Regions from separate parts of the Burkholderia sp. BCC0397 genome, predicted to be linked through region 2. Evidence: predicted binding sites of a transcription regulator. Region 2 holds the regulator's gene; the other holds the start of a gene.
What was found. The regulator FliA, encoded in region 2, starts transcription of late flagellar genes. The targets are predictions, from matches to a motif close to CTAAAGTTTNNNNNNNNNNNGCCGNTA.

Region 1 (15,011 bases), on a different contig from region 2:
CTCGCGGGCGCGCACGGCAAGACCTACGAGCTCGGCGGCCCGACCGTCTACACGCTCGAGCAACTGGTACGCTATTGCGGCACGCTGGTCGGCCGGCAGGCACGCATCGTGCGGCTGCCCGACGCGCTTGCGCGGCTGCAGGCGAGCGTGTTCGAATGTCTGCCCGGCGAGCCGGTGCTCACGCGCGACAATCTCGCGACGATGTCGGTGCCGAACGTGCTGTCGGGGCCGCTCGCGCCGGAACTCGGGATCTCGCCCGCGAGTCTCGAAAGCATTGCGCCCGCGTATCTCGGCGAAGCGACCAAGCGCTCGCGGTTCGACTGGTTCCGCTCGCGTCGCTGATATCCGCGGGGCGCCGTGGGCCGGCGCCTTTCTTTTCCTTTTTCGCGTTTTTTCCGGAACCCCGTCATGAAGCTCGTCATTGGAGACAAGAACTACTCGTCGTGGTCGATGCGCCCGTGGGTGCTGCTCGCGCATTTCGGCATCCCGTTCGACGAGATCGTGGTCGAGCTGCGCCGCGACGACACGGCCGCGCGCATCCGCGAATACTCGCCGACCGGCAAGGTGCCGTGCCTGGTCGACGATCACGGCTTTGCGATCTGGGATTCGCTCGCGATCGCCGAGACGCTCGCCGAGCGCTATCCGCAATTCCCGATGTGGCCGGCCGACCCGCTCGCGCGTGCGCATGCGCGCTGCGTATCCGCCGAGATGCATTCGGGCTTCGCCGCGCTGCGCACGCAGATGGGCATGAGCATCCGCGCGTCGATGCCGGGGCGCGGCGCGACGCCCGATGCGCTCGCCGACGTCGCGCGCATCGACGGGCTGTGGAGCGAATGCATCGAGGCATCGGGCGGGCCGTTCCTGTTCGGCGAATTCGGGATTGCCGATGCGATGTATGCGCCCGTCGTGATGCGCTTCAACACGTATGCGCCGGCGCTGTCGCCGGAGGCGGCCGGCTATTCGGCGCGCGTGACGGCGCTGCCGGCGGTGCAGCGGTGGATCGATGCCGCGCGCCGCGAAACCAACGTGATCGCCGACTACGAACCGCAGCCATGAACATCTACGCAGTAGGCGGAGCGATCCGCGACGAATTGCTCGGCGTGCCGGTGCAGGACCGCGACTACGTGGTGGTGGGCGCGACGCCCGAGCAGATGACCGCGCAGGGCTTCCGGCCGGTCGGCAAGGATTTTCCGGTGTTCCTGCATCCGCAGACGCAGGAGGAATACGCGCTGGCGCGTACCGAGCGCAAGACGGCGGCCGGCTATCACGGCTTCCAGTTCCATTACGCGCCGGATGTAACGCTCGACGAGGATCTCGCGCGGCGCGACCTGACGATCAACGCGATGGCGCGCGAGGTGAGCCCGGAAGGCACGCTGGTCGGCCCGGTGATCGATCCGTTCGACGGGCAGGCCGACCTGCGCGCGCGCGTGTTCCGGCACGTGAGCGACGCGTTCGTCGAGGATCCGGTGCGGATCCTGCGCATCGCGCGCTTCGCCGCGCGGTTCGCGGATTTCACGGTCGCGGACGAAACGCTCGCGCTGATGCGGCGGATGGTCGACGCGGGCGAGGTCGACGCGCTCGTGCCCGAACGCGTGTGGCAGGAAATCGCGCGCGGGCTGATGGAGGCGACGCCGTCGCGGATGTTCGCGGTGCTGCGCGAATGCGGCGCGCTCGCGCGCATCCTGCCCGAGGTCGACGCGCTGTGGGGCGTGCCGCAGCGCGCCGATTACCACCCGGAAGTCGATACCGGCGTGCACGTGATGATGGTCGTCGACTACGCGGCGAAGCAGGGCTATTCGCTGGCGGTGCGCTTCGCGGCGCTGACGCACGACCTCGGCAAGGGGACGACGCCCGCGGACGTGCTGCCGCGCCACGTCGGCCACGAAAGCCGCAGCGTCGAGCTGCTCAAGCCGTTGTGCGAGCGGCTGCGCGTGCCGAACGAATGCCGCGATCTCGCGCTGGTGGTCGCGCGCGAGCACGGCAACCTGCATCGCGTGATGGAGATGGGCGCGGCCGCGCTGGTGCGGCTGTTCGAGCGCAGCGACGCGCTGCGCAAGCCGGCTCGCTTCGCCGAGCTGCTGCAGGCCTGCGAATCGGATGCGCGCGGGCGGCTCGGGCTCGATGCGCAGCCGTATCCACAGGCCGAGCGGCTACGCGTCGCGCTCGCGGCGGCGCGCAGCGTCGATGCCGGCGCGATCGCGCGCGGCATCGGCAACGACACGGAGAAGATCAAGGAAGCCGTGCACCGCGCGCGGATCCAGGCCGTCGCGCAGGCGCTCGCGATCGGCGAGTAGGCGGCGCGGAACCGGGCGCGCGGCATGTGCGCCCGCCAGCCGTTACGGTTTCTTCTTGCGTGCCGGGGGCGCGGCCGCCGGGCGCTTGCCGGCAGCGGCGCGCGGCTTCGCCGACACCTTCTTGTCGGCTGCGCCGGCCCTGGACGGTCGTGCCGCGGCGTCGTCGCGATCATCCCGTTTGGGCGCCGGCGCGCGGCGGCTCACGCGCGGCTCGCCAGCGGCGGGCCGACCGATATCCATCGTCTCGGACACGAATTCCGCAGAACTGTCATCGAACAGCGGCAGCGTGCTGACGGTGATCAGCTCGACCGGCCCCGCGCCGACATTGGCCACGCGATGCCGCTTGCGCGCGTCGAAGTGCAGCGAGTCGCCGGACGTCAGCGGGTAATCCTTCCTGCCGACCGTGTAGCAGACGCGGCCAGCCAGCACGTACACGAATTCGTCGCCGCCGTGCGCGACCCATTCCGACCGGTAGCCAGCCATCATCTGCACCTTCAGCGCATTGATCTGGCTGCCGTCGAACGTGGTGGACAGCCGCTCGTACCATTGCGACGCGGCGTCGAGCGCGTACGGCTTGCGGCTGCCCTCGTGCGAATCGGGCTGCGCCTGGCGCGGCTGCTCGATCAGCGTGCCGAGCGGCACACCCAGCGCCTTCGCGACGTTGACGAGCGACGACAGCGAGATGCCCGTCAGATGGCGCTCGACCTGCGACAGGAAGCCGACCGACAGTTTCGCTTCGGTCGCGACTTCCAGCAGCGTCTTCTTCGCTTCCCGGCGCAGGCGGCGAATGCGCTGGCCGATACGCATGAGGTCTGAATCCATGAATCTCTTTCGTGGCAACGAGTCGGTGCGCGGGCGCAGCGGCGGGCGGTCGCCGGGGCGGCGAGGCCGGCGCATTGTACCGCGCAGCGTCGCCGGGCGAAGTGACGACGCTGTGCCGAGATCCGCAGGCCGCGCGCCGATTTTAGTCCTACGAAAATTTTGGCTTGACCGCGATTTCGGCCTGCTCTAGATTCTGTCGCGCATCAAACAAAGTTAAGTGAGACAAAAATTTGCCGAGGGCGGCCGCTGGAACCGCGGCGCGGCCCGGCCGCGCGTCGCGCCATGCGCGACCTGCGCCGCGGCGACGTGTCGTGTCAGGCAGGCGCGACGCCGCGACACGCCGCCGGCCGCCGACAACGATGAATAACGGGCATCCGATGATCGATCGACTGAAATACAGCTTCTCCGGCCTTCCCCCGTACGACGCGTCCGTCGCCGATACGCAGGCCGGCCTGTCGCGCCTGCTCGATGCCGCGCGACTTGATGCGGTGCTGATCACGTCGCAGGACGAATACGTGACCGAGTACCTGCCGCGCAGCAACAACCCGCGCTACGCGGTGTCCGGCTTCGACGGCTCGGCCGGCTGCGGGATATTCCTGAGCGCGGCGACCGCGCAGGCGCTCGGTGTGCCGCCGTTCGTGCTGTTCGTCGACGGCCGCTATCACTTCCAGGCCGACGAGCAGTGCGATCCGGCGCGCGTGCGCGTCGAGAAGCTCGGCATCAACGTGACGATCTGGCAGGCGATGGCCGACTGGCTGGTCGCGCACGCGAGCCGGCTCGCGCGGGTCGGCTACGACGCGCGGCGGATCAGCGTCGCGCAGCGCAACCGGCTGTTCGAGCAGACGCAGGCCGCGTCGCTCGACTGGGCGAGCCTCGCCGATCGCGAGATCGACCGCGCGATCGCGCTGCCGGGCTGGAACGTCGAGCGGCCGATCTTCGAGATCCCGGCCGCGATGACCGGCCTGAGCGTCGCGCAAAACCTCGACGCGCTGAACCGGCAGCTCGCCGCGCATACCGGCGCGGCCGACGGCAAGACGGCGTTCTTCACCTGCGCGTCGGACGATCTCGCGTATCTGCTGAACAGCCGCGGCTATCACATCCCGAATGCGTCGTCGCACCTCGGCTTCCTGTTCGCGATCGGCGGGCAGGTGGCGTTGTTCTTGCCGGAAGGCTGCGACCGTTGCGAGGTCGCGCTCGATTCGTATCCGGCGCTGCACGTGATCCGGCGCGACGTCGCGGCGCTCGAGCGCTTCCTCGCGCAGTTCGCGGTCGAGCACGTGTGCTACGGCTTCGAATCGGTGAACTGCGCGCTCGTCGACGCGGTGAACCGGGTGTGGCCGCACGCGCGGCACGCCGATTTCAACCCGGTCGAGGCGCTGCGGGCGAGCAAGACGCCGGCCGTGCTCGAGCACTTTCGCGACGCGTTCGCGCGCAGCTCCGCGGCGATCGCCGAGACGATGCGCTGGGCGAAGACCGGCGAGCCGGGCGTGCGCCACACCGAGTACGACCTCGCGCGCACGATCAACGACGCGTACGGCGCCCGTTCGGCGGTCGCGCTGTCGTTTCCGTCGATCGCGGCGAACGGCGCGAACAGCGCCTTCGCGCATTACACGGCGGCGAGCGCCGACGTCGAGCTGACCGAAGGCGAACTCGTGCTGCTCGACAGCGGCGCGTACTACGAAGCCGGCTTCGCGACGGACTGCACGCGCGTCGTGCTGCGCCGCACGCAGCCGGACACGGTCGCGCAGCCGTGGCAGCGCGAGATCTACACGGTCGCGCTGAAGGCCTGCATCAAGGGGCTCGCCGCGCGCTTTCCGGCCACCGCGAAGGGCGGCGACGTCGATGCGCTGGTGCGGCAGGTGTGCCGCGATCATGGCCACGATTTCGGCCACGGCACCGGGCACGGCGTCGGGATTCACGTCCACGAGGGCGGCGTGCGGTTCGCGCCGGGCGCGCAGTACGGGCTGGTGCCGAATGCGGTGATTTCGGTCGAACCGGGCATCTACCTGCCGGGCAAGGGCGGCGTGCGGATCGAGAACATCGTGATCGTGCGGCCGGACGACGCGCAGCCCGACACCGTGACGTTCGAGAACATCGTGACGGTCGGCTACGACTGGGACCTGATCGATCTGGATCTGCTGGACGACGCCGAGCGCGCGTACCTGCGCGACTACGAGCGGCTGTGCGTGGAGCGCGGCACGCAGGTCACCGCGTGTCCGCTGTTGTAACGAAGGGGAAGGCAGGGGCGCGGCCGCCGGGCGGCCGCGCGGCGCGACGTCAGCGCGTCAGCGCCGAGACGCGTCCGTCCGGGCCGTAGACGCCGGCCGGCGCGGGTGCCGAGCGCAGCACCGCGAGCGCGCGTTCGTTGTAGTCCATCCGGATCCGGATCAGCATTCCGTTGTTCGCGTTGGCCTGACGCGCGCGTTCGGCGGCCTGCTGCAGCAATTGCCAGCGGCCCGCGAGGCGCGCATCGTGCTCGGCCGCCTGGTCCATGCCTTTCTTGCCGGCCGGAAAGCCGAGCGCGGAAAGCTGCGTGTCGCGCGTGCGTTCGAGCTGCGCGAGCCGGTCGATCAGTTCGCTTTTCTTCTCGACGATCCCGGGCAGCATCTCGAGCGGCTCGGCCGTCGTCAGCGCCTTTTCCTCGTAGACGAGCAGGGACGCGAACGCTTCGACCGTCGCGTGTTCGTCGTTGACCGTGGCCAGCAGCTCTTCTCTCATCGCGTCATGCTCGTCACGCCGGTGCGTACAAGTGCTGCGCGCGCCGGCAAACCGGGTGAACCGGCCACGAGGCCGGGATTAGCTGCCCTGCGGGCGCTGCTGCTGCAGCAGTTCGCGGGCGGTGTTCAATACGCCGTCGGCAATCTTGTTCGCGTCGATCGTCAGCGTGCCGTTGTTCAGCGCGTCCTTGATCGACTGGACCAGGCCCGCGTCGATATCGGCGTCGCCCGACGCGGATACCGAACGCAGCTGGCCGGACAGACCCGACAGGTTCACGGTCGTGTCGCTGCCGGTCGATCCTGCGTCGGCTGCCTGCCCGGATGACTGGGCCGTGCCGGACGGCGCACGGGCCGCGCCGTTGCCGGTCGGCGCGAGGGGGCTCGGTTTCGGAGTGGAATCGATCTTCACGATGGGTTTCCTGTACGGTTTGACCCAGATAACGGCCGGGTCGGCCCGAACTTTAGCATCGCGAGCCCGAAATGCTCCGAATAAACAATTCTTTACATTCTTGCGGCAGAACCGTCCCTACAGCGGAATTTCGACGGTGCCGGCGTCCTTGACGATCGCCGTGACGATCTGCCCGGCCGCCATCCGCACCCGTACCGACTGGCCGGGCGCCGCATTCGCGAGCGCGCTGCCCTCCGCCGAAATCGTGAAGCCGGGGCCGGCCGCGACGACCCGCACCGTCTGGCCGGCCGACACCGACGCCGCGCTCTTCAGCATGTCCTGCCGCAGCGGCAGCCCGGCCGAGATGCGCGCGAGCGCGGTCGCGCCGACGGCCTGCGCCGGATCGGTGATCACCGCGAGCGGCAGCACCGTCAGGTCGCCGTCGCGCGCGACCAGGTCGGCCGCGGAGAGCGGCTCGCCGGGCGCGATCTGGCGCGCGGCGACGTAATAGGTGGCCTGCACGGCGACCTTCGCCTGCAGGTAGACGGTCCACGGCCGCTCGCCCGCGCAGCGCACGCCGACCGTCGTGCGGCCCCACAGGCGCGCGCCGGTCGGCAAGAACGGTTCGAGCGTCGTGCACGCGGCGAGCCCGCGCGGAAAGGCGGTCGTGACCGTCGCGGTGGTCTTGCCGGGCAGGCCGGCGATCTGCTGCTGCAGGAACGCGAGCGCCGCGCGCCGGATCGTTTCGGGGTCTTGCTGGCCGAGCGGCGTCGCGGGCTGGGCCGCGGCGGCAGCCGGGGCCGGGTTCGCGGAAGCCGCCGCCGTGCGCGGCGCCGCTGTGACCGACGCGGCGCGAGCCGCCGCCAGGCGGGCTGAGGCTGCCGGTTGCGGCGCCGGCCGCGCGGGCGTTGATGCCGGCTCGGCCGTGCCGGCGACGACCGTCGCGATGGCGGCAGGGTCCGCCGCGCGCGGCGACGCGCCGTACCCGGCGTGCGCGCGGGCGGCTGCGTAGACGGGAGCCGGCGCGTGGGCCGGCGCAGCGGCCGGCGGCGGGACGCTCGTCACGACCATCGGGCCGGGCGGTTGCGCCGCGTAGCCGCCGCCGGCCGCGGCGCTCGCCCCGCCGGCCACGCGCTGCGCGCCCGAAGCCGCAGCGCCTCCCGCATTCCCGCCAAACTGCCCGCCGCTCGCCGCGTTGGCGTGCGCGAGCGCGGTTTCGGCCGTCTCGCCGCGCCCGGGAATCACGATCATCCCGTCGTCGGCGTGCACGGCGGGCGCGGCGATCCACAGCGCCGCGGCGAGCGCGAACGCACGCCGGACGTGCGTGAGCCGCCCGTTCCTGTCGCGAAGTGCGCCGCCTGTCATCGCCGTGTCCTCGATCCGTTGATCCGCTTCGCATTCTAGGGAGCGGGGGCGTCGCGCAAACGATGAATAGAGGGGGCCTTTGCCGCGTTATTCGTCCGATTGCCAGTTGCGTCCCGCGCCTACCATCGCTGTCATGGAAAAAAGCCTCTCGGGTCGCCATCCGGTGCGAGGGGCGTGCAGCGCTTCATACGGAGAGACGCACACATGCTGGACAAACTCGATGCGGAATTCGCGTTCGGCCGACAGGCGCTCGACGTGCGCGCCTACCGGCAGGAACTGCTGTCGTCGAACATCGCGAACGCCGACACGCCCGGCTACCAGGCCCGCGACGTCGATTTCGCGTCGACGCTCGCGCGCTCGCTGAAGCAGACGAGCGGCGGCGTGGCGCCGAGCAACGCCGCGCAACTGCCGATGGCGCCGCCGGCCGGCGTGACGAGCGGCATGTCGATGGTGTCGACGGCGCCGGGCCACATGTCCGGCACCGCGAAGCTGATCCCGACCGGCGGCCCGTCGGACGACTACGGCCGCGCGCAATACCGGATGCCGCTGCAGCCTTCGCTCGACGGCAACACGGTCGATCTCGACGTCGAGCGCGTGCAGTTCGCGAACAACGCGCTGCACTACGAAACCGGAATGACCGTGATGACCCAGCAGATCAAGGCGATGATCGCCGCGATCACGACGAACTCGTAAGCGCCGCTTTCGAATCCGGACCCCAGCACAAGGAGCCTCCATGCCTTCGTTGATGAACATCTTCGGCGTCGCCGGTTCGGCGCTGTCCGCGCAATCGCAGCGCCTGAACGTCACCGCGTCGAACCTCGCGAACGCCGACAGCGCGACCGGCCCCGACGGCAAGCCGTACAAGGCCAAGCAGGTCGTGTTCGCGACCGACCCGGTGGGCGGTGCACGCACCGCGTCCGGCCAGGGCGTGGGCGGCGTGCGCGTGACCAAGGTGATGGACGACCCGTCGCCGATGAAGTCGACCTACGACCCGGCGAACCCGGCCGCCGACGCGAACGGCTACGTGCAGATGCCGAACGTCGATCCGGTGCAGGAGATGGTGAACATGATCTCGGCGTCGCGCTCGTACCAGGCCAACGTCGAGACGCTGAACACCGCGAAGACGCTGATGCTCAAGACGCTGACGATCGGCTCGTAAGCCGCGCGTCCACCGACCTCACAGACCCGACAGTTTCGACAGAAGGCCACCCAGGATGACTTCCTCCAGCACGACGATCGGCAGCAACGGCACGAACGTGTCGACCCTGCCGACCGACACGATGAATACCAACAACGTGTCGTCGACCAAAGGCACGTCGGCGAGCGACCTCCAGGCGACGTTCCTGAAGCTGCTCGTCACGCAGCTGCAGAACCAGGATCCGACGAGCCCGGTCGACAGCTCGCAGATGACGTCGCAGCTCGCGCAGATCAACACGGTGAGCGGCATCGCGCAGCTGAACACGTCGCTGACGTCGCTGTCGACGCAGCTCACGGCCGGCCAGCAGACGCAGGCGGCGCTGCTGATCGGCACGAATGTGCTCGCGCCGGGCAACGCGGTCGCGGTGAAGAGCGGCGCGGCGTCGCCGTTCGGCGTGTCGCTCGCGAGCGACGTGTCGAACCTGACGATCACCGTGAAGAACAGCTCGGGCGTCGTCGTCAACACGATCAACGCGGGCAAGCAGTCGGCCGGCACGGTGCCGTTCAACTGGACGCCGACCGACGCGGCCGGCAACGCGTTGCCGGACGGCGCGTACACGGTCAGCGCGCAGTACGCCGGCACCGACGGCAAGGCCTACGCGCCGACCGTGCTGGCAGCCGCCACGGTGCAGAGCGTGGTCAAGCAGGCGGACGGCACCGCGGGGCTCGTGCTGTCGAACGGCACGACGGTGGGGCTCACCCAGGTTGCGTCGATCTTCCCGAACACCAAGTCGTCCACGTCCGGCGACACCACCACCAACTGATCGAGTTTTCTCGTAACGGAGACCGAAATGGGTTATCAACAGGGTCTGAGCGGCCTCGCCGGCGCATCGAACGCGCTCGACGTGATCGGCAACAACATCGCGAACGCGAACACGGTCGGCTTCAAGTCGAGCACCGCGCAGTTCGCCGACATGTACGCGAACTCGGTCGCGACGTCGGTCAACACGCAGATCGGCATCGGCACGTCGCTGAACTCGGTGCAGCAGCAGTTCGGCCAGGGCACGATCAATACGACGAACTCGTCGCTCGACGTCGCGATCAACGGCAACGGCTTCTTCCAGATGTCGAACAACGGCGTGACGACGTACTCGCGCGACGGCACGTTCCAGCGCGACAAGAACGGCTTCATCGTCGACTCGCAGGGCCGTAACCTGATGGGCTACGCGGCCAACGCGGGCGGCGTGATCAACACCGCGCAGACCGTGCCGCTGCAGGCGCCGACCAACAACATCGCGCCGACCGCGACGACCAAGATCACCGGCCAGTTCAACCTGAACTCGCAGGACACGGTGCCCGCCAAGACGCCGTTCAGCGCGACCGACAACACGACCTACAACTACTCGACGGCGATCCAGGTGTACGACTCGCTCGGCGGTTCGCAGCCGGTCAACATGTACTTCGTGAAGTCGGCGGCCGGCACGTGGGAAGCGTACGCGGGCGTCCAGGGCGGCGCGACGACCGATCTCGGCACGATCACGTTCGATACGTCGGGCGCGATCAAGAGCACGACGACGGGCACGCCGGCCGCGCCGACCGCGTCGCTCGGCCAGTTTCAGTTCACGGTGCCGAACACCGACGGCTCGGCGACGCCGCAATCGCTCACGCTCGACCTGACCGGCACGACGCAGTACGGCGGCAAGGACGGCGTGAACAACCTCGCGCAGAACGGCTACGCGAGCGGCACGCTCACCACCTATTCGATCGGCGCCGACGGCAAGCTGACCGGCAACTACTCGAACGGCCAGACCGCCGTGCTCGGCCTGATCGCGCTCGCGAACTTCAACAACCCGAACGGGCTGGTGAACCTCGGCGGCAACCAGTACGCGGAATCCTCCGCGTCGGGCGTGCCGCAGGTGTCGGCGCCGGGCAGCACGAATCACGGCACGCTGCAGGGCAGCGCGCTCGAGAACTCGAACGTCGACCTCACGTCGCAGCTCGTCAACCTGATCACCGCGCAGCGCAACTACCAGGCGAACGCGCAGACGATCAAGACGCAGCAGACCGTCGATCAGACGCTCATCAACCTGTAAGCGCGGATAACCGGCAGCCATGGACCGACTGATCTATACGGCGATGACGGGCGCGTCGCAGTCGCTCGACCAGCAGGCGGTGGTCGCGAACAACCTCGCGAACGCGTCGACGACGGGCTTTCGCGCGCAGCTCGCGACGTATCGCGCGGTGCCGATGAATTTCGGCGACGGCAGCAACATCGACCCGACGACGACGCGCACCTACGTGCTCGCGTCCACGCCCGGCGCCGATTACGCGCCGGGTCCGATCACGCGCACCGGCAATCCGCTCGACGTCGCCGTGCAGGGCGCGGGCTGGCTGTCGGTGCAGACGGCCGACGGCAGCGAGGCGTACACGCGCGCCGGCAACCTGCATGTCGACGAGAACGGCCAGCTCGTCAACGCGAGCAACCTGCCGGTGGTCGGCAACGGCGGCCCGATCTCGGTGCCGCCGAACGCGGAAGTGACGATCGGCAAGGACGGCACGGTGTCCGCGCTGATGCCGGGCGACCCGCCGACGGCGGTCGCGATCGTCGACCAGATGAAGCTCGTCAATCCCGATCCGGCCACGCTCACGCGCGGCAACGACGGGTTGTTCCGCACCGCCGACGGCAATCCGGCCGACGTCGATCCGAACGTGGTCGTCACGCCGAATTCGCTCGAAGGCAGCAACGTGAACCCGGTGACCGCGATGGTCGCGATGATCGACAACGCGCGCGCATTCCAGCTTCAGTCGAAGCTGATCCAGACGGCCGACCAGAACGAGCAGACGGCGAACCAGCTGCTCAACTTCAGCTGAGCGCCCGCGCCAGCTTACGCAGGAGAATCGACAAATGAATCGTTCGCTCTACATCGCCGCGACCGGCATGAATGCGCAGCAGGCGCAGATGGACGTGATTTCGAACAACCTCGCGAACACCAGCACGAACGGCTTCAAGGCGTCGCGCGCGGTGTTCGAGGATCTGCTGTACCAGACCATCCGCCAGCCCGGCGCGAACTCGACGCAGCAGACCGAGCTGCCGTCGGGCCTGCAGCTCGGCACCGGCGTGCAGCAGGTCGCGACCGAGCGCCTGTACACGCAGGGCGGCCTCACGCAGACCGGCAACTCGAAGGACGTCGCGATCAACGGCGCGGGCTTCTTCCAGGTGCTGATGCCGGACGGCACCAACGCGTACACGCGCGACGGCTCGTTCCAGACCAACGCGCAGGGCCAGCTCGTCACGTCGAGCGGCTACCAGATCCTGCCGGCGATCACGGTGCCGCAGAACGCGCAGTCGCTGACGATCGGCAAGGACGGCGTCGTGTCGGTCACGCAGCCGGGCTCGAGCAACGCGGTCCAGATCGGCTCGCTGCAGATCGCGACCTTCATCAACCCGACCGGCCTCGAGGCGAAGGGCGAGAACCTGTTCGCGGAAACGACGTCGTCGGGCGCGCCGAACGTGTCGCAGCCGGGGCTGAACGGCGCGGGCGTGCTCAACCAGGGCTACGTCGAGGCGTCGAACGTGAACGTCGTGCAGGAACTCGTCAACATGATCCAGACGCAGCGTGCCTACGAGATCAACAGCAAGGCCGTGACGACGTCCGACCAGATGCTGCAGACCGTCACGCAGATGAAGAGCTAACCGGAACGTCCCGTCGTCGCCATGAAGCAGGTTCGCCTCCCCTCGTCAGCCACCGTCCGCGCCGCCTGCGCGGTCGCGGTGGCGGCGCTCGCCGGTTGCGCGCAGATTCCGCGCGATCCGATCATCCAGCAGCCGATGACGGCGCAGCCGCCGACGCCGATGTCGATGCAGGCGCCCGGTTCGATCTACAACCCCGGCTACGCGGGGCGGCCGCTGTTCGAGGATCAGCGGCCGCGCAACATCGGCGACATCCTGACGATCATGATCGCGGAGAACATCAACGCGACCAAGTCGTCGGGCGCGAACACGAACCGGCAGGGCAACACCGACTTCAACGTGCCGACGGCCGGCTTCCTCGGCGGGCTGTTCGCGAAGGCGAATCTGTCGGCGACCGGCGCGAACAAGTTCGCGGCCACCGGCGGCGCGAGCGCGGCGAACACGTTCAACGGCACGATCACGGTGACCGTCACCAACGTGCTGCCGAACGGCAACCTCGTGGTCAGCGGCGAGAAGCAGATGCTGATCAACCAGGGCAACGAATTCGTGCGCTTCTCGGGGGTCGTCAACCCGAACACGATCTCGGGCGCGAACTCGGTCTATTCGACGCAGGTCGCCGACGCGAAGATCGAATACTCGTCGAAGGGCTACATCAACGAAGCCGAGACGATGGGCTGGCTGCAGCGCTTCTTCCTCAACATCGCGCCGTGGTGATGACGATGCGCAAGCCCCTTTTCCACCGTCTATCGTTGCGTGCGCATGCAATCGTGCGGCTCGCCGCCATGCTGGCGCTCGCCGCCTGCGCGTTCGGCACGGCGCCCGCGCATGCGGAACGCCTGAAGGATCTCGCGCAGATCCAGGGCGTGCGCGACAACCCGCTGATCGGCTATGGCCTCGTCGTCGGCCTCGACGGCACGGGCGACCAGACGATGCAGACGCCGTTTACGACGCAGACGCTCGCGAACATGCTCGCGAACCTCGGCATCTCGATCAACAACGGTTCGGCCAACGGCGGCCCGTCGTCGCTGAACAACATGCAGCTGAAGAACGTCGCGGCCGTGATGGTGACGGCCACGCTGCCGCCGTTCGCGCGGCCCGGCGAGGCGCTCGACGTGACCGTGTCGTCGCTCGGCAATGCGAAGAGCCTGCGCGGCGGCACGCTGCTGCTCACGCCGCTGAAGGGCGCGGACGGCCAGGTATACGCGCTCGCGCAGGGCAACATGGCGGTCGGCGGCGCGGGCGCCAGCGCGAACGGCAGCCGCGTGCAGGTGAACCAGCTCGCGGCCGGCCGCATCGTCGGCGGCGCGATCGTCGAGCGCGCGGTGCCGAACGCGATCGCGCAGATGAACGGCGTGCTGCAACTGCAACTGAACGACATGGACTACGGCACCGCGCAACGCATCGTGTCCGCGGTCAACTCGAGCTTCGGCCCGGGCACCGCGACGGCGCTCGACGGCCGCACGATCCAGCTCGCGGCGCCGGCCGATTCGGCGCAGCAGGTCGCGTTCATGGCGCGGCTGCAGAACCTCGACGTGAGCCCGGACAAGGCCGCGGCGAAGGTGATCCTGAACGCGCGCACCGGCTCGATCGTGATGAACCAGATGGTCACGCTGCAAAGCTGCGCGGTCGCGCACGGCAACCTGTCGGTGGTCGTCAACACGCAGCCGGTGGTGTCGCAGCCGGGGCCGTTCTCGAACGGGCAGACGGTGGTCGCGCAGCAGTCGCAGATCCAGCTGAAGCAGGACAACGGCGCGCTGAAGATGGTGACGGCCGGCGCGAATCTCGCCGACGTCGTGAAGGCGCTGAACACGCTCGGCGCGACGCCCGCGGACCTGATGTCGATCCTGCAGGCGATGAAGGCGGCCGGCGCGCTGCGCGCCGACCTGGAGGTGATCTAAATGGCGGCGAACCTTCCGAACGCGAACGACCTCACGCAGCGCTTCGCGCTCGACGTGCAGGGTTTCGATGCGCTGCGCGCGCAGGCGAAGCAGTCGCCGCAGGCCGGCGCGAAGGCGGTGGCCGGCCAGTTCGACGCGATGTTCACGCAGATGATGCTCAAGAGCATGCGCGACGCGTCGCCCGACGGCGGGCTGTTCGATTCGCACACGTCGAAGATGTACACGTCGATGCTCGACCAGCAGCTCGCGCAGCAGATGTCGACGCGCGGGATCGGCGTCGCCGACGCGCTGATGAAGCAGTTGCTGCGCAATGCGGGCGGCGGCGCGGGCGGCGACACGGCGGCCGACGTCGGTGCAGGCGGCATGGGCGCAGGCGGCCTCGGCACGGCCGGCAACGAAGGCAGCCTCGCCGCGATGAACGCGATGGCGAAGGCCTATGCGAACGCGGCGAACAACGGCGGGCTCGCCGGCGCGCGCGGCTACTCGGCCGGCAGCGCGCTGACGCCGCCGCTGAAGGGCGCGAGCGGCGTGCAGGACGCGGACGCGTTCGTCGATCGCCTCGCGGCCCCCGCGCAGGCGGCCAGTGCGACGACCGGCATCCCGGCGCGTTTCATCGTCGGCCAGGCCGCGCTCGAATCGGGCTGGGGCAAGCGCGAGATCCGCGCGGCCGACGGCTCGAGCAGCTACAACGTGTTCGGC
Region 2 (15,011 bases):
CGGGGCGCGGCGGCACGGCGGCGGCGACGCATCAGTAGCGGTAGTGGTTCGGCTTGAACGGGCCGTCCTTCTGCACGCCGATGTACGAAGCCTGCTCGTCCGACAGCACCGACAGGTTCGCGCCGATGCGTGCGAGGTGCAGGCGCGCGACCTTTTCGTCGAGATGCTTCGGCAGCACGTACACCTTGTTCTCGTACTCGCCACCGCGCACGAACAACTCGATCTGCGCGAGCGTCTGGTTCGCGAACGAGTTCGACATCACGAACGACGGGTGGCCGGTCGCGCAGCCGAGGTTCACGAGGCGGCCTTCGGCCAGCAGGATCACGCGCTTGCCGTCCGGGAAGATGATGTGGTCGACCTGCGGCTTGATGTTTTCCCACTGGTACTGGCGGGTCGACGCGACGTCGATTTCCGAGTCGAAGTGACCGATGTTGCAGACGATCGCGTTGTGGCGCATCGCCTTCATGTGATCGTGGTTGATCACGTGGTAGTTGCCGGTCGCCGTCACGAAGATGTCGGCCTTGTCGGCCGCGTATTCCATCGTCACGACGCGGTAGCCTTCCATCGCCGCCTGCAGCGCGCAGATCGGATCGATTTCGGTGATCCACACGGTCGCGCCCAGGCCGCGCAGCGACTGCGCGCAACCCTTGCCCACGTCGCCGTAGCCCGCGACGACCGCGACCTTGCCCGCGATCATCACGTCGGTCGCGCGCTTGATGCCGTCGACGAGCGACTCGCGGCAGCCGTACAGGTTGTCGAACTTCGACTTCGTGACCGAATCGTTCACGTTGAACGCCGGGAACGGCAGGCGGCCGTCCTTTTCCATCTGGTACAGGCGGTGCACGCCGGTCGTCGTCTCTTCGGTGACGCCCTTGATGTGCGCGAGGCGCTTCGAGTACCAGTTCGCGTCGACGTCGAGGTGCGCCGCGATCGACTTGTACAGCGCGACTTCTTCCTCGTTGGTCGGCTTCGCGATCACCGAACGGTCCTTCTCGGCCTTCGAGCCGAGGATCAGCAGCAGCGTTGCGTCGCCGCCGTCGTCCAGGATCATGTTCGCGAATTCGCCGTTCGGCCATTCGAAGATGCGGTGCGAGAACTCCCAGTATTCGTCGAGCGACTCGCCCTTGAACGCGAACACCGGCGTGCCGGCTTCGACGATCGCGGCAGCGGCGTGGTCCTGGGTCGAGAAGATGTTGCACGATGCCCAGCGGACGTCCGCGCCGAGCGCCTTCAGCGTCTCGATCAGCACGCCCGTCTGGATCGTCATGTGCAAGGAACCGGCAATGCGCGCACCCTTCAGCGGCTGCTGCGCCTTGTATTCGTCGCGGATCTGCACGAGGCCCGGCATTTCGGTCTCGGCGATGTTCAGTTCCTTGCGGCCCCAGCCGGCCAGCGCCATGTCGGCGACGACGTAATCGTGGGAAGCCTTGGAATCGATAATGGCGTTCATCACGCCCTCCTTTCTAAAAAGTTTCTAGATTGGTGACGTGAGCGCCGTTCAGGAAGCGGGGCCGGCGCGAAAAAATCGCCGCACGGCTGCTTGGTGAAGCTTTCCGAGCCTGGCGGACGCAGATGGTCCGTCGCAACGCTCCTCGGAAAACGGAGGGGATTGTAGCAAATCGGCGCGCGAAATGCGCAAGCACCGAACAACCGCGGCACGGGCGCGCGGCCGTCGGCAAAGGGTCAGGACTCGGCGCCCACCCACGCCTGTTCGCGCAGCCGCGCGCGCAGGCGCGCGACGGCCTGGCTGTGCAGCTGGCACACGCGCGATTCGCTCACCTCGAGCACCGCGCCGATCTCGCGCAGATTCAGACCCCGTTCGTAGTACAGCGACATCAGCAGCTTCTCGCGCTCCGGGAGCCGCTCGATCGCCTCGACGAGCGCCTCGCGCAGATGGTCGTCGAGCAGCGCCGACAACGGATCGGCGTGATCGACGCGATAGCGGTCGAGGAACGGCTCGTCGTCGGCGGCGCGGTCGAAATCCTCGTAGTAGATGAGCTGGCTGCCGTGCAGGTCCTGCAGCATCCCCTGGTATTCGTCGAGCGGCATCTTCAGGTGCTCGGCGATCTCGGTCTCGCTCGCCGAGCGGCCGAGATGCTGCTCGACCTGGTGCACCGCGTGCTCGACCTCGCGCGACGTCTTGCGCAGGCTGCGCGGCAGCCAGTCGTTGCTGCGCAGCTCGTCGAGCATCGCGCCGCGGATGCGCTGCGTCGCGTAGGTCTCGAACTGCGCGCCCTGGTCTTCCTTGTAGCGGCCGGCGGCGTCCATCAGGCCGATCATGCCGGCCTGGATCAGGTCGTCGAGATCGACGCTCGCCGGCATCTTCGCGACGAGCTGCAGCCCGAGGCGGCGCACGAGCGGCGCGTATTGCGCGAGCACGTCGGCCTGGGACATCTTTCCTTGAGCGTTGTACATCATGGCTCCCTCCTTCGGGTGGCGCTCACGCGGCGTGTGCCGCGCCCGCCTCATACGACGGCTTGCCGCCGGCGTGGACCGCGCGGCCCGCACCCGGACGCGGGCGCATCGGCCAGTACAACAGGTCGGCGGCAATCTGCCGGTAGTCGCGCGCGGCGGCCGACGACGGGAACGCGTCGACCACCGCATGCATCAGTTCGCGGGCGTGCTCGACGAGCGGATCGGCGCTCACGCAGCCCGCGTCGGCGATCGACACGGTCAGGTAGCGGCTCGCGACGCCCGCGAGGTTGTCGAAGGCCGTCTTCGCATCCGCGTGGCTGCCGACCTGATTGGTCAGCACGCGGAACTGCGCGAACGCGTGCGCGAAATGCAGCCGCTTCATGCACGCATACGCCTCGGTGATCGCCTGCGCGGCGACCCGCGTGACGACCAGCACGTCGTGGGCTTCGCGCGCGAGCGCCGAGAACGACCCATCGGCGCCGAGCTGCGCGTCGACGAGCACGATATCGGCCGGGCCGTCGATGAAGTCGCTCAGTTGCGCGTCGCTGTAGCCGTCGCGCGCGAGCCGCGCGGCGCCGCACAGGCCGAAGCCGGCCGCCACCCGCGTGCGTTCGCCGTCGCGCAGCCACGCGCCGGCGAGCGTCGCGCTGGCCGAATGAACGTCGGCGCGTTCGTCGACGACGAGCACGTCCTTGCCGAGCGACGCGAGCGCCGCCGCGAGGTTCACCACGGTCGCCGTGCAGCCGACGCCCGCCGGCCCGCCCGTCACCGCGACGATGCGCGACGCGCGCCCGGCCAGCAGGCGCCGCAGCCCTTCGGCCTGATCGATGATCCGTTTATCCAAATCGCACCTCGTGCAGCTCGGCGGTGGAACGTGCGGTCAGTGCGGAAAGCAGCGTCGGCATGTCCTCGTCTTGCGGCACGAAGGGCGAGCCGTCGCGCGGCACACAGAACGCGCTCTTCAGCAGGAATTTGGTCGACGCGACGTACAGGTTCTCCGGCACCTTCTGGCCGGTCGACACGTAATGGACCGGCAGCTTGTAGCGGATCACCGTGTCGAGCACGCCGCCGAGGTGGGTCGCCTCGTCGAGCTTCGTGAGGATGCAGCCGGCCAGGTCAGGCCCGGCCAGGTCAGGATGTTCGCCCGCGCTGCGGTACGCCTGTACGACTTCGTTCAGCGTGTCGCCGTGGCTCGTCGCGTTGAGCAGCAGCAGGCGCTGCACCGGCGCGTTCGCGCCGTGCAGCATCGCGATCTGGTCGGACACCGCGCGGTCGCGCTGGCTCATGCCGATCGTGTCAATCAGCACGATGTGCTTGTTGCGCAGCTCGGACAGCGCGAGCGCGAGGTCGCCCGCATCCTTCACCGCGTGAACCGGCACGCCGAGGATCTTGCCGAAGATGCGCAGTTGCTCGTGGCCGCCGATCCGGTAGCTGTCGGTGGTCAGCAGCGCGACCTTGCTCGCACCGAAGCGCATCACGCAGCGCGCGGCCAGCTTCGCGGTGGTGGTCGTCTTGCCGACGCCCGTCGGCCCCATCAGCGCGAACACGCCGCCGCGCTCCATCAGCGCGTCCTCGCTGTCGAGCACCGGCAGGTTCGACGCGAGCACCGACTGCGCCCATTCGGCGGCCTGCTCGAAGGTCTGCGCGCCGTCGCCGGACGGCAGGTTGTCGACCAGCATCCGCACGAGCTGCGCGGAGAAGCCGGCTGCGAACAGGTGCTTCGTCAGCGCGCCGTGGACGGCGCTGCGACGCTGGCGGTCGTGCCACATCAGGCTGTCGAACTGCTCTTCCATCCTCCCGCGCAGCTCGCCGAGCTCCTGCATCACGGTGTCGTTGACGATCCGCTCGAGGCGCGACTTCACCGCATCGGCCACCGCGGCGGCCGCGTCGGCGGACAGGCGCGTGCGCTCCGTCGCCTTGGCGGCGTACGCGGCGCCCATGTCGGGGGCGCGCTTCGCGGCGGCCGGCGATCCGGCGGCCGGCGACCCGGTGGCCGGCAATCCGGCGGCCGGCATCCGGCGTTCGGCGTCGCGCACGATGTCGCGCGCCCAGTCGGGCGACGTCGCGCTGGCCGCGGCTTGCGGCGCGCTCGCCTGCGGCTCGGCAGGCGCCTGCGCACGGGCCATCAGCGCGTCGCGCTGCTGCGTCAGGCGTTTCGCGTGCTCGACCAGCCACGGCGCGGGTTCGGAAGTGGCGGCCGGCGATCCGGGGGCAGGCCATCCTGAGGCCGGCGTACCGGCGGCCGGCGCGGCGATCGACGGCGCTGCCGGTGCGGGCTCGTCTGCATCGATCGACGAAGCATGCACGTCGGCCTCTTGCGCGTCGGCGCTCGCGCCGAACACGGACGAGAACACGTCCGGCAGCCCACCCGCACCCGCCGCATACGGATTGACGGCCGGGCGCGGCGCAATGCCCGGGCGCGACACGATGCCCGGCATGGCGGCGGCCGGCACGGATTCCGGCAGGCGCGACGTCGCGAGGCGCGGACGCGCGGCCGGCGGCGCCACCGCGGCGAGATCCGAATCGGCGAGTGCAACGATTTCGACACTGCCGTCATCGAGCGTACGGTTCGACAGCACGACCGCGTCGGCGCCGAGCGCCTCGCGCACGAGACGAAGTGCGTCGCGGCTCGTTGCGCCGGTGAATTTGCGAATGTTCAAGCGGAACCCCCGATGACGTTAACGACTTTGATCGTGCGTGTGTCCGGCACTTCGGCATACGACAGCACTTTCAATTGCGGCAGGCTGCGGCGCAGGAAACGCGCGAGCATCGCGCGCAGCGCGTGCTGCACGAGCAGCACGGGCGGCAGCCCGAGATTCTGTTGACGCAGCATCGCTTGCTGCGTACCGGTCAGAAGGTTGTGCGCGAGGCCGGGTTCGAGGCCCGGGTTCGCGCCGGTGGCGAGCGCCTGCGACAGCACGCGCTCCAGATTCGCGTCGAGGCCCATCACCTGCATCTCGCCGGCGCCCGGATACCACTGCTGCGTGATCGCGCGGCCGAGCGAGAGCCGCACCGCGGCCGTGATCTCGAACGCGTCGCCGCGGCCTGCATGCTCGGACACGGCCTCGAGGATCGTGCGCATGTCGCGGATCGGCACGCCTTCCTCGAGCAGGTTCTGCAGCACCTTCTGCAGCGTGGTGAGCGAGATCGTCTTCGGCACGAGGTCCTCGACGAGCGACGGCGCGTCCTTGCCGGTGCGCTCGACGAGCGCCTGCACTTCCTGGCGGCCGAGCAGCTCGGCCGCGTGCTGGACGACGAGATGGTTCAGGTGCGTCGCGACGACCGTGCTCGCGTCGACCACCGTGTAGCCGTACACCTGCGCCTGCTCGCGCAGCGCGACGTCGATCCACACAGCCGGCAGCCCGAACGCCGGATCCTGCGTGACGGCGCCCGGCAGCGCGGCCGTCACCTGGCCCGGGTTGATCGCGAGCCACTGGCCCGGGAACACTTCGCCGAAGCCGATCTCGACGCCCTTCAGCGCGATCCGGTACGCGTTCGGCCGCAGTTCGAGGTTGTCGCGGATATGGATCACCGGCGGCAGGAAGCCGATTTCCTGCGCGAATTTCTTGCGGATGCTCTTGATGCGCTTGAGCAGCTCGCCGTCGCTGTTCTTGTCGACGAGCGGGATCAGCCGGTAGCCGACCTCGAGGCCGAGCGGGTCGATCAGCTGCACGTCGTCCCAGGTCGCTTCGTGGCTGTCGGCCGGCAGCACCGCGGGCGGGGCGATGTCGGTCACGTCGCCGGCCGCCTTGCGGGCCGCCGCGCGCTTGGTCAGCGTGCGCGCCAGCCAGATCGCGCCGCCGCCGAGCGCGAGGAACGCGAAGTGCGGCATGCCCGGGATCAGCCCCATCAGCACGATGATCGCGCCGGTGATGTTCAGCACGCGCGGGTTCGTGAACAGCTGGCCGGTGATCTGCGTGCCGATGTCCTCGTCGGTCGCGACGCGCGACACGATCACGCCGGCCGCGGTCGAGATCACGAGCGACGGGATCTGCGCGACGAGGCCGTCGCCGATCGTCAGCAGCGTGTAGTTGGTGCCGGCCGCGGCGAACGACATGTCGTGCTGGACCATCCCGACGATCAGCCCGCCGATCACGTTGATCGCCATGATGATCAGGCCGGCGATCGCGTCGCCGCGCACGAACTTCGACGCGCCGTCCATCGACCCGTAGAACTCGGCTTCCTGCGAGACGGCCAGCCGGCGCTTTCTCGCCTGATCTTCGTTGATGAGGCCCGCGTTCAGATCGGCGTCGATCGCCATCTGCTTGCCGGGCATCGCGTCGAGCGTGAAGCGCGCGGACACTTCGGCGATCCGCCCCGCGCCCTTCGTGATCACCATGAAGTTGATGATCATCAGGATCACGAACACGACGATGCCGACCGCGAAGTTGCCGCCGACGAGGAAGTGGCCGAACGCCTCGATCACCTGGCCGGCCGCGTCCGGCCCGGTATGGCCTTCGAGCAGCACGACGCGGGTCGACGCGACGTTCAGCGACAGGCGCAACAGCGTCGAGAACAGCAGCACGCTCGGGAACGCCGCGAAGTCGAGCGGCTTCATCGTGTACATGCTGACGAGCAGCACCATCACGGACAGCGCGATGTTGAACGTGAACAGCAGATCCAGCAGCATCGGCGGCAGCGGCAGGATCATCATCCCCAGGATCATGCAGATGAGGATCGGGCCCGCGAGCGAGCGCAGGTTCGTGCCGGCGAACGGGTTCCCGCGCTTCGCGAACAGGCCGGTGGTCGGGGTGCTCATGCTGCGTTCCCTTGCTTGCCGAGGGTGTCTTCGGCTTCTTCACGTTCGTCGTCGGCGGACACCGACGCGCCCTTGTCGAGTTCGACCGGCACCTCGAGATCGACCGGCACCGCCGGGAACGCGCCGCCTTCCGAACGGAAGCGCTTGAGCTGATAGACCCACGCGAGCACTTCGGCGACCGCCGAGTACAGCGAACCGGGAATCTCGCGCTCGATTTCGACGTTGTGATACAGCGCCCGCGCGAGCGGCGGCGCTTCGAGCAGCGGCACGTTGTGTTCGGCCGCGAGATCGCGGATGCGCGCGGCGACGAGGTTCACGCCCTTCGCGACGACCTTCGGCGCGCGCATCTCGCCATCCGTGTATTGCAGCGCGACCGCGAAGTGCGTCGGGTTCGTGACGACCACGTCGGCCTTCGGCACGGCCGCCATCATCCGGCGGCGCGCGATCGCGCGCTGCTGCTGGCGGATCCGCCCCTTCACGTGCGGATCGCCTTCGTTCTCGCGATGCTCGCGCTTCACTTCTTCCTTCGTCATGCGCAACTTCTTGTTGTACTGCCAGATTTGGTAAGGCACATCGAGCCCGGCGACCACCAGCATCCCGGCGACCGTCGTACCGCAGCACACGGCGACCAGATGCAGCGCATCGGGCAGCGCGGCGCCGAGCGGCTGCGTCGCGAGGCCGAGCAGTTCGTCCTTGCTGCGCCAGATCGCGATGCCGCCGATCCCGCCGACGACCAGCGTCTTCGCGACCGACATCCCGAGCTGGATCGGCCCCTGGATCGAGAAGATCCGGCCGAGGCCCGAGATCGGGTTCAGGCGGTCGAACTTCAGCTCGAACGTCTTTTGCGAAATCAGCCAGCCGCCGAGCGCCATCGGCGCGAGCAGCGCGGCGACGCCGGTGAGCGCGAGAAGCGGCAGCAGCGCGGCGAAGCCTTCGAGGCTCGCGCTGCCGGCCGCCGACAGCATCCGGTTGGTGTCGAACGCGGTCGCGCGATCGAACGCGAACGCGCCGCGCAGCATCGCCTGCAGATGCGCGCCCGACGGGCCCGCGAGCAGCCATGCGCCGTAGAACCCCGCCGCGAGCAGTGCGAACGAAGCCAGTTCGCGCGAACGCGCGACCTGCCCCTCCTCGCGCGCCTTCTCGCGGCGCCTGGGAGTGGCGGCTTCGGTCTTGTCGAGATCGCTCTCGTCTGCCACGGGGCCTCCAGTCGGGTACGGCGGAATGCCGCTTTCCAGTGACACCGATTATTCATGGAGGCGTCAAACGCCGATCGGTCGAGCAAAGCCGGGAAAGGGGGGTATTTCGGGGAATCGGGCGAGCCGCCGCGAACACGGCTGGATCGGGGGCGGAACGACGCGCGGCGCGGCGGAAAAACGGGGCGGCAGGCGCATGGGGGAAGCGGCGGCTGCAAGCGGGACGGCAGCGGTGTAATGCGGGGGAACGGTGAAACGACGGGCGGGAAAGACGCGGGGGAAAGGCGGGGGAACGACGAAGCGACAGCGGGAAAGACGAGGGGGAAAGGCGGGGAAATCGGGCCCCGACGCCACGGCGTCGTGCGTCGGGGCAGGCGTCGGTCAGACCGCCGGGATCGGGTCCGCGCCGAAACGGTTCGGGCCTTCAGTGCCGCGCGAGCACATCCACACGAGCAGCAGGATGCTGCCGACGATCGGAATCAGCGCGAGCAGCAGGAACCAGCCCGAGCGGCCAGTATCGTGCAGGCGGCGCACGCTGACCGCGATGCCCGGAATGATCAGCGCGAGCGACACCAGGAAGATCACGCCGAGCAGCAGCAGCGTGATCAACCCCGCATCGCGGCCCGCCGCGCCGATGATCTGGCCGACGACCGACAGCACGCAGCTCAGCAGCGCGAAATACCAGTATTCGGCGCGACGCGCACGGCCTTCGAATGTCGCGTATTTATTCAGTGCGGTACGAACGGCTTCGGAAAAATTCATTTTATTACCCTCCTGTTTTATATTGGCACCCCGGAAACAACGCCGGCATTATAGGTTTGAATGTCGGCGGATTCCATCTCTTTTCGCAGGTCGGGCAATACATACCGCTGCATCGCATGCCCATCGGGCACGGGAATGGCTGCAATAGCGCGTTCCGGCCCGCCGGGCTTGCATGTCGCGTCATTTTAATAATCCTGAAGACCTGACAAAAATGACAGCCGCGGATAATCCAGTATTTTGATTACAGCTCAATGAAACCACACACGCCCGATAATCGATGCGAGTATCCGGCATTCGATTAACCGGCCGGCCGGCAATACTCAGGCGCGCCGGTCGCGGTACCCGTCGCGATTGCCCGTCCGGCCCGAATCGCCCCATACGACGGCGGTACGAGACAGCCGGCCCCGGCCTGAACGGCCGACCGAAGCGACCTAGCCGGCCGCCGCCCGCTGCAGCGCGTCGAGATCGAGCTTCTTCATCGTCATCACCTGCGCCATCACGCGCTCGGCGCGGGCCGGGTCGCCCGCCATCAGTTCGGCCATCTGCACGGGCACGACCTGCCACGACACGCCGAAGCGGTCGCGCAGCCAGCCGCATTGCTGCGCGCGCGCGTCGCCGCCTTCGGACAGGCGCGCCCAGTAATGGTCGATCTCGTCCTGGTCGCGGCAGTTGACGACGAACGACACGGCCGGCGTCATCTGGAACACCGGGCCGCCGTTCAGCGCGACGAACGCCTGCCCGTCGAGTTCGAACGCAACGGTCATCACCGCGCCCTCGGCGTTGCCGGACGCATGCGCGCCGGCCTTGCCGTAGCGCGCGACGTGCACGATGCGCGCGTTGTCGAACACCGATACGTAGAAACCGGCCGCCGCCTCGGCGTCGCGGTCGAACCACAGGAACGGCGTGATGCGCTGGATACGCGAATTCATGGCGCTGTCTCCTCGATGTCGTGCCGGCACCGGTGCCGGTCTTACATCGTAGGCGCTATGCCGGCGCCTGGCGGCGTGCCGGTCCGTAGCGCGCGCACGGCGCGCCGGATAAAAAAAGGGGGCGATCGCTCGCCCCCCTTCGCTCCTGCGTCCGCCGTGCCGCGTCAGAACGCGACGAACGGCTGCGCGCCGCCGCTCGCGGTCTTGTCCATCCCGAAGTAGATCGTCTTGCCGTAGAAGTGCGGCATGCCGATGTCGAGCCAGTTGGACGAGCCGAACGGGCCCCCGATGTCGTTGAACGCGAACGTGGACGGGTTCGCGAACAGCGAATCCGCGTTCGCGACCGGCATCGACACGGTGCCCGACGCGCCGTTCTGGCCGCTCAGCGTGGCCGAGTAGGTAGTCGTGGTCGCCGGGCAGTAGAACTCCGTATTCCGCGAGCACGGCGTCGAAGTCGACGTCGAATCGTTGAAGAAATACGCGTTCGAGCCCGTATCGAAGAACGCGGTCACGTTGCGCCCCTGGAACGTCGCGCTGACGTCGCCCGTCGTGGTCGATGTCATCACCGTCTTGCCGCTCAGGTTCGGCAGGCCGAACGTCAGCGTGCCGGTCGCACTCGCCTGCCCATTGGGCGAGATGTCAGGCATCTGCACGCTGACGCCGTCGTTGTTCGCGAACCGATGCACCGGGTTGGCCACCTGCTGCGCGAGCGGCACGAGCGCGACCGTGCAGCTCGCGTTGTCGCCGTTCGGGCACGCGTAGTAGTTGTTGTTCGTCGACGTCGACGTCGCGCAGGTCGTGCCGCAGTCGTACGGCGCCGGCCCGATGCCGAGGATCCCGTTCGCGCCGAGCGCGCCGGTCGAGTTGGCCGACGCGCCGCCGTTCGTGCACGAGCTCGGCACGTTCGTCGTGCCGAGGTCGCCGATGATCTGCACGGGCAGCGAGCTCGCCTGCTCGGTGCCGATCGACAGGTCGACGGTGCGCACCGATCCCCACGTGTAGCTCGACACGAACTTGCCGCATTCGGCGACCGGCGCGCCGCCGCTCGTCACCTGCGGCAGGCTGTCGCGCACGCCGGCCACCGCGCTGCCTACGAGCCGCAGCCCGTAGGACGCGGTATCGACGAGCACGTTGTTGACGATCTGACAGTTCGACGTGCCCGGCACGCAGACCTTCACGCTGATGGTCGGGATGTTGATCACGTTCGCGGCGCCCGCGCCGACCGTGATGACGGCCGTGTTGCCGCTGTTGCCGTCGGACCCGCCCGAGCCGTTGCCGCCCGTGTTGCCGTTGTTGCCCGAACTGCCGCCGCCATCGCCACCGCCGCATGCCGTCACGAGCACGGCCGTTGCGGCCAGGAGGCCCAGCACGCCGAGCCAGCGCTTGAATGTACGAGGAATGCTCAAGATCGCTCTCCCGCTGTCACTGGATATCGGTGCCGGCCACGCCGGCAGGCAGCGCCGACGGCAGCCATGCCTGGCCGGAGAAGGCGCCCATGTGGCCGCCCGTCCGGATCACGAGACCGCTCGTCTCGACGGCCACCGGCGCACGCCAGCCGCGCGCCTGGTGCGCCGCCTGGACGCCGGCGGTGTACTGCGGGAAATAGCTGCCGAGCAGCGACGCGAGATCCGGCATCGTCGGCCCGCGCCAGGCGAGGCCGAACACGCTGCCGGCGGCCGACGTGTATTCGTGGATGACGGTGCCCGATCCGAGCGTGATCTCGCGGACGGTATAGGCGGCCGTGCTCGTCTGCACGCCGTCCGCCGAGCGCATGGCGCGCTGCAGCGCGCGCACGGTGGCGGCCTGATCGTCCGCCGGCGGCGACATCGGCGCGCCGCCCAGTTCCGCGTGTGCGTGGACGGCCCACAGCACACCCATTGCAGCCGTCGCATGCGCGACGGTCCAGCCCAAGCGTTTCAGCTTCACGTTCCCCCCCACGGGACTGGCTTCGTTGTCGACGGCGCCGCCATCGGCCCGCGCCGCCTGCCCACTTATGAATCTTACGAATGACGCGACGTTGCCGCTGACGCGTAGTATGCCTGCGGAGTGTGGCCAAGTGTCAATTCGACGCAGGATCACGCCGCGCCGTAGAAGGGCGGCGCGCACGGGAAAACGGCGTGGGGCGGGGAATGCGCGCATCGGGCAGCCCCGCGGAACGGGGCGCACGGCAACGGGGCGCGCGGATGCGCCGCGACAGGATCAGAAGCCGAGGCTCGCGAGCAGGTCGTCGACCTGCCCCTGGTCCTGAACGACGTCGGATTTGCCTTCCGGCGCGATCTGCGGGCCGTTCAGCAGCGATTCGGGGCTGCCGGTCGCGCTCATCTGCTCGGCCGCGAGCGCGGCCGCGGTGGCCGCGAACTGCTCGCGCCGCTCCGGCGCGATGTTCTCCACGAGCACGGTGAGGAGCTGCTGCTCGATCAGGTAGACCATGTCCATGATCTTCTTGATCACCTGCCCGGTCAGATCCTGGAAATCCTGCGCGAGCATGATCTCGAGCAGTTGCGCGCGGGTCGCCGACGTCGACTCGGGCAGCGTGCGCAGGAACGCGCGCGTATCGTCCATCAGCTCGCGCACCTCCGCGTGCTCGATCGGCGCGGCATACCACTGCGCCCAGCGCGCGTCGAGCGCCTCGGCCTCGTTCTGGATGCGCTCCTGCATCGGCTTCGCGACCTCGATCGCATTCAGCACGCGCTCCGCGGCCTGCTCGGTCATCGTCGCGACGTAGCGCAGCCGGTCGCGCGCATCGGGCACGGCTTCCGCCGCGCGCTCGACATGCTTGTCGAGCCCGAGCTCGCGCATCGAATCGCGCAGCGCGCGCGTGACGTGGCCGATGCGCGCGAGGATCCGGTCACTCGCGAAATCGGCGCCTTCTGGGTGGCTGTCGGCGCTGAACCCCGCGCCGGCGAGCGCCGCATGGATCGGCTCGTTCACGTCAGCTCCCGGTCTTCGCCATCTTGTCGATGATCTTGTTCAGCTTCTCGTCGAGCGTCGCGGCCGTGAACGGTTTCACGACGTAGCCGCTCGCCCCGGCCTGCGCGGCCGCGATGATGTTCTCCTTCTTCGACTCGGCCGTGACCATCAGCACCGGCAGGTGCGTGAGCGTCGCGTCCGCGCGGATTTCCTTCAGCATCGCGAGGCCGTCGAGGTTCGGCATGTTCCAGTCCGAGATCACGAAGTCGAAGCCGCCGCCGCGCAGCCGCGCGAGGCCGGCCAGGCCGTCCTCGGCCTCGTCGACGTTCGAATAGCCCAGTTCCTTGAGCAGGTTGCGGACGATCCGGCGCATCGTCGGGAAATCGTCCACCACCAGGATTTTCATGCTCTTGTCCATCGTCGTTCCTTTCCAGATTCGTTTCCGTCGGGACGCATATCGTGGCACGCGCCCCGTGACATTCCATTCACACGCGCTGCACGCGGTCGCCCATCGTCGCCAGGCGCGCCATCACGCGGCGGCTCATCTCGGCGAGCGGCGCGATCTCGTCCGCGCCGCCGAGCGCGATCGCCTCGCGCGGCATCCCGAACACGATGCAGCTCGCTTCGTCCTGCGCGAACGTGTGGGCGCCCGCGCGTTTCATTTCCAGCAGGCCGGCCGCGCCGTCGCGACCCATCCCGGTGAGGATCACGCCGATCGCGTTCTTGCCCGCGTGCGTCGCCGCCGAGCGGAACAGCACGTCGACCGACGGGCGGTGCCGGTTCACCGGCGGCTCGTCCGACAGTTGCGCAATATAGTTCGCGCCGCTTCTCGCGAGCAACAGGTGCGCGTGGCCCGGCGCGATGTACGCATGGCCCGGCAGCACGCGTTCGCCGTGCTCGGCTTCCTTCACCGCGATCCGGCACAGGCCGTTCAGCCGCTGCGCGAACGACTTCGTGAAGCCGGGCGGCATGTGCTGCGCGATCAGCACGGCCGGCGCATCCGGCGGCAGCGGCGTCAGCACTTCGCGGATCGCCTCGGTGCCGCCCGTCGACGCGCCGATGATGATCAGCTTCTCGGTACTGACGAGCGGGTTGTTGATCATCGGCGCTGCCGCGACGCTGTCCGCCGTGCGGGCGGCGGCCTGCGGCTGCGGCGCCTGGCGCACGCGCGCGCGCGACGCCGCGCGGATCTTGTCGGCGAGCTTTTCCGCGTAGTCGAGCATCCCGTCGCGAATCCCGACGCGCGGCTTCGTGACGAAATCCACCGCGCCGAGTTCGAGCGCGCGCAGCGTGATTTCCGAGCCGCGCTCGGTCAGCGACGACACCATCACGACCGGCATCGGCCGCAGGCGCATCAGCTTCTCGAGGAAGTCGAGCCCGTCCATGCGCGGCATTTCGACGTCGAGCGTGAGCACGTCGGGGTTGTGCTGCTTGATGAGATCGCGCGCGACGAGCGGATCGGGCGCGGTCGCGCACACCGTCATGTCGGGCTGGCTGTTGATGATCTCGGTCATCAGGCTGCGGATCAGCGCCGAATCGTCGACGCACAACACTTTGATCTTCTGCACTGCGGTCATGCCTCCTGCTTTCTTGATAGGGTCGCCGTCCGCACGCCGCCGACGCCGGCCGCGCCGCCGCTGCCGGCCGGCGCGGCGCCGCGCGCGCCGAACAGCTCGATGCGCGGACGCGCCGATTGCGGCGCGGCAGGCCGCTTCGCGGCGAACAGCTCGACGTGCGCGCGCGTGCGCGCGGCGCGGGCGCGATCGGCCTCGCGCGCGAGCGCGGCTTCGCGCTCGGTCACGCCCGGCACCTGCAGCCGCAGCTTCTTCACCATCGCGCGCCCGCTGTGCGGCATGAACGCGACCTTGCGCGGATGCACGCCCTGCAGGTCTTCCGCGGTGATGCGGATGCGCTCGAGCGCGAGATAGCGGCGCACGAAATCCGCGTTGCGATCGCCGATGTTGATCGTCGTCATCCCGGCCAGCACGGCCGCGCCGCCGAACACCTTCGCCTCGAAGCGCTCGCGGCGCCCGCCGGCCTTGA

Region 1: a site for FliA is predicted at 6,272-6,298, ahead of flgM (flagellar biosynthesis anti-sigma factor FlgM). Genes of this name have one in related genera too.

What each region holds. Positions count from the first base shown of each region.
Region 1 covers NZ_CADFDL010000004.1:156,355-171,365, forward strand. The annotation lists gene HWX03_RS14820 (complex I NDUFA9 subunit family protein) at 1-342, shown strand, start outside; gene HWX03_RS14825 (glutathione S-transferase family protein) at 409-1,056, shown strand; gene HWX03_RS14830 (multifunctional CCA addition/repair protein) at 1,053-2,294, shown strand; gene HWX03_RS14835 (XRE family transcriptional regulator) at 2,337-3,116, opposite strand; gene HWX03_RS14840 (M24 family metallopeptidase) at 3,494-5,344, shown strand; gene HWX03_RS14845 (flagellar protein FlgN) at 5,394-5,834, opposite strand; gene flgM (flagellar biosynthesis anti-sigma factor FlgM) at 5,913-6,242, opposite strand; gene flgA (flagellar basal body P-ring formation chaperone FlgA) at 6,360-7,586, opposite strand; gene flgB (flagellar basal body rod protein FlgB) at 7,791-8,279, shown strand; gene flgC (flagellar basal body rod protein FlgC) at 8,320-8,745, shown strand; gene HWX03_RS14870 (flagellar hook assembly protein FlgD) at 8,801-9,547, shown strand; gene flgE (flagellar hook protein FlgE) at 9,575-10,816, shown strand; gene flgF (flagellar basal-body rod protein FlgF) at 10,836-11,594, shown strand; gene flgG (flagellar basal-body rod protein FlgG) at 11,629-12,417, shown strand; gene flgH (flagellar basal body L-ring protein FlgH) at 12,439-13,128, shown strand; gene HWX03_RS14895 (flagellar basal body P-ring protein FlgI) at 13,134-14,312, shown strand; gene flgJ (flagellar assembly peptidoglycan hydrolase FlgJ) at 14,313-15,011, shown strand, end outside.
Region 2 covers NZ_CADFDL010000021.1:40,014-55,024, reverse strand. The annotation lists gene ahcY (adenosylhomocysteinase) at 32-1,450, opposite strand; S-adenosyl-L-homocysteine riboswitch at 1,483-1,600, opposite strand; gene HWX03_RS35355 (RNA polymerase sigma factor FliA) at 1,684-2,418, opposite strand; gene HWX03_RS35350 (MinD/ParA family protein) at 2,441-3,259, opposite strand; gene flhF (flagellar biosynthesis protein FlhF) at 3,252-5,075, opposite strand; gene flhA (flagellar biosynthesis protein FlhA) at 5,072-7,174, opposite strand; gene flhB (flagellar biosynthesis protein FlhB) at 7,171-8,370, opposite strand; gene HWX03_RS35330 (DUF805 domain-containing protein) at 8,749-9,129, opposite strand; gene HWX03_RS35325 (VOC family protein) at 9,561-10,058, opposite strand; gene HWX03_RS35320 (DUF3443 family protein) at 10,223-11,464, opposite strand; gene HWX03_RS35315 (DUF2844 domain-containing protein) at 11,481-11,984, opposite strand; gene cheZ (protein phosphatase CheZ) at 12,258-12,989, opposite strand; gene cheY (chemotaxis response regulator CheY) at 12,991-13,386, opposite strand; gene HWX03_RS35300 (chemotaxis response regulator protein-glutamate methylesterase) at 13,454-14,545, opposite strand; gene cheD (chemoreceptor glutamine deamidase CheD) at 14,542-15,011, opposite strand, start outside.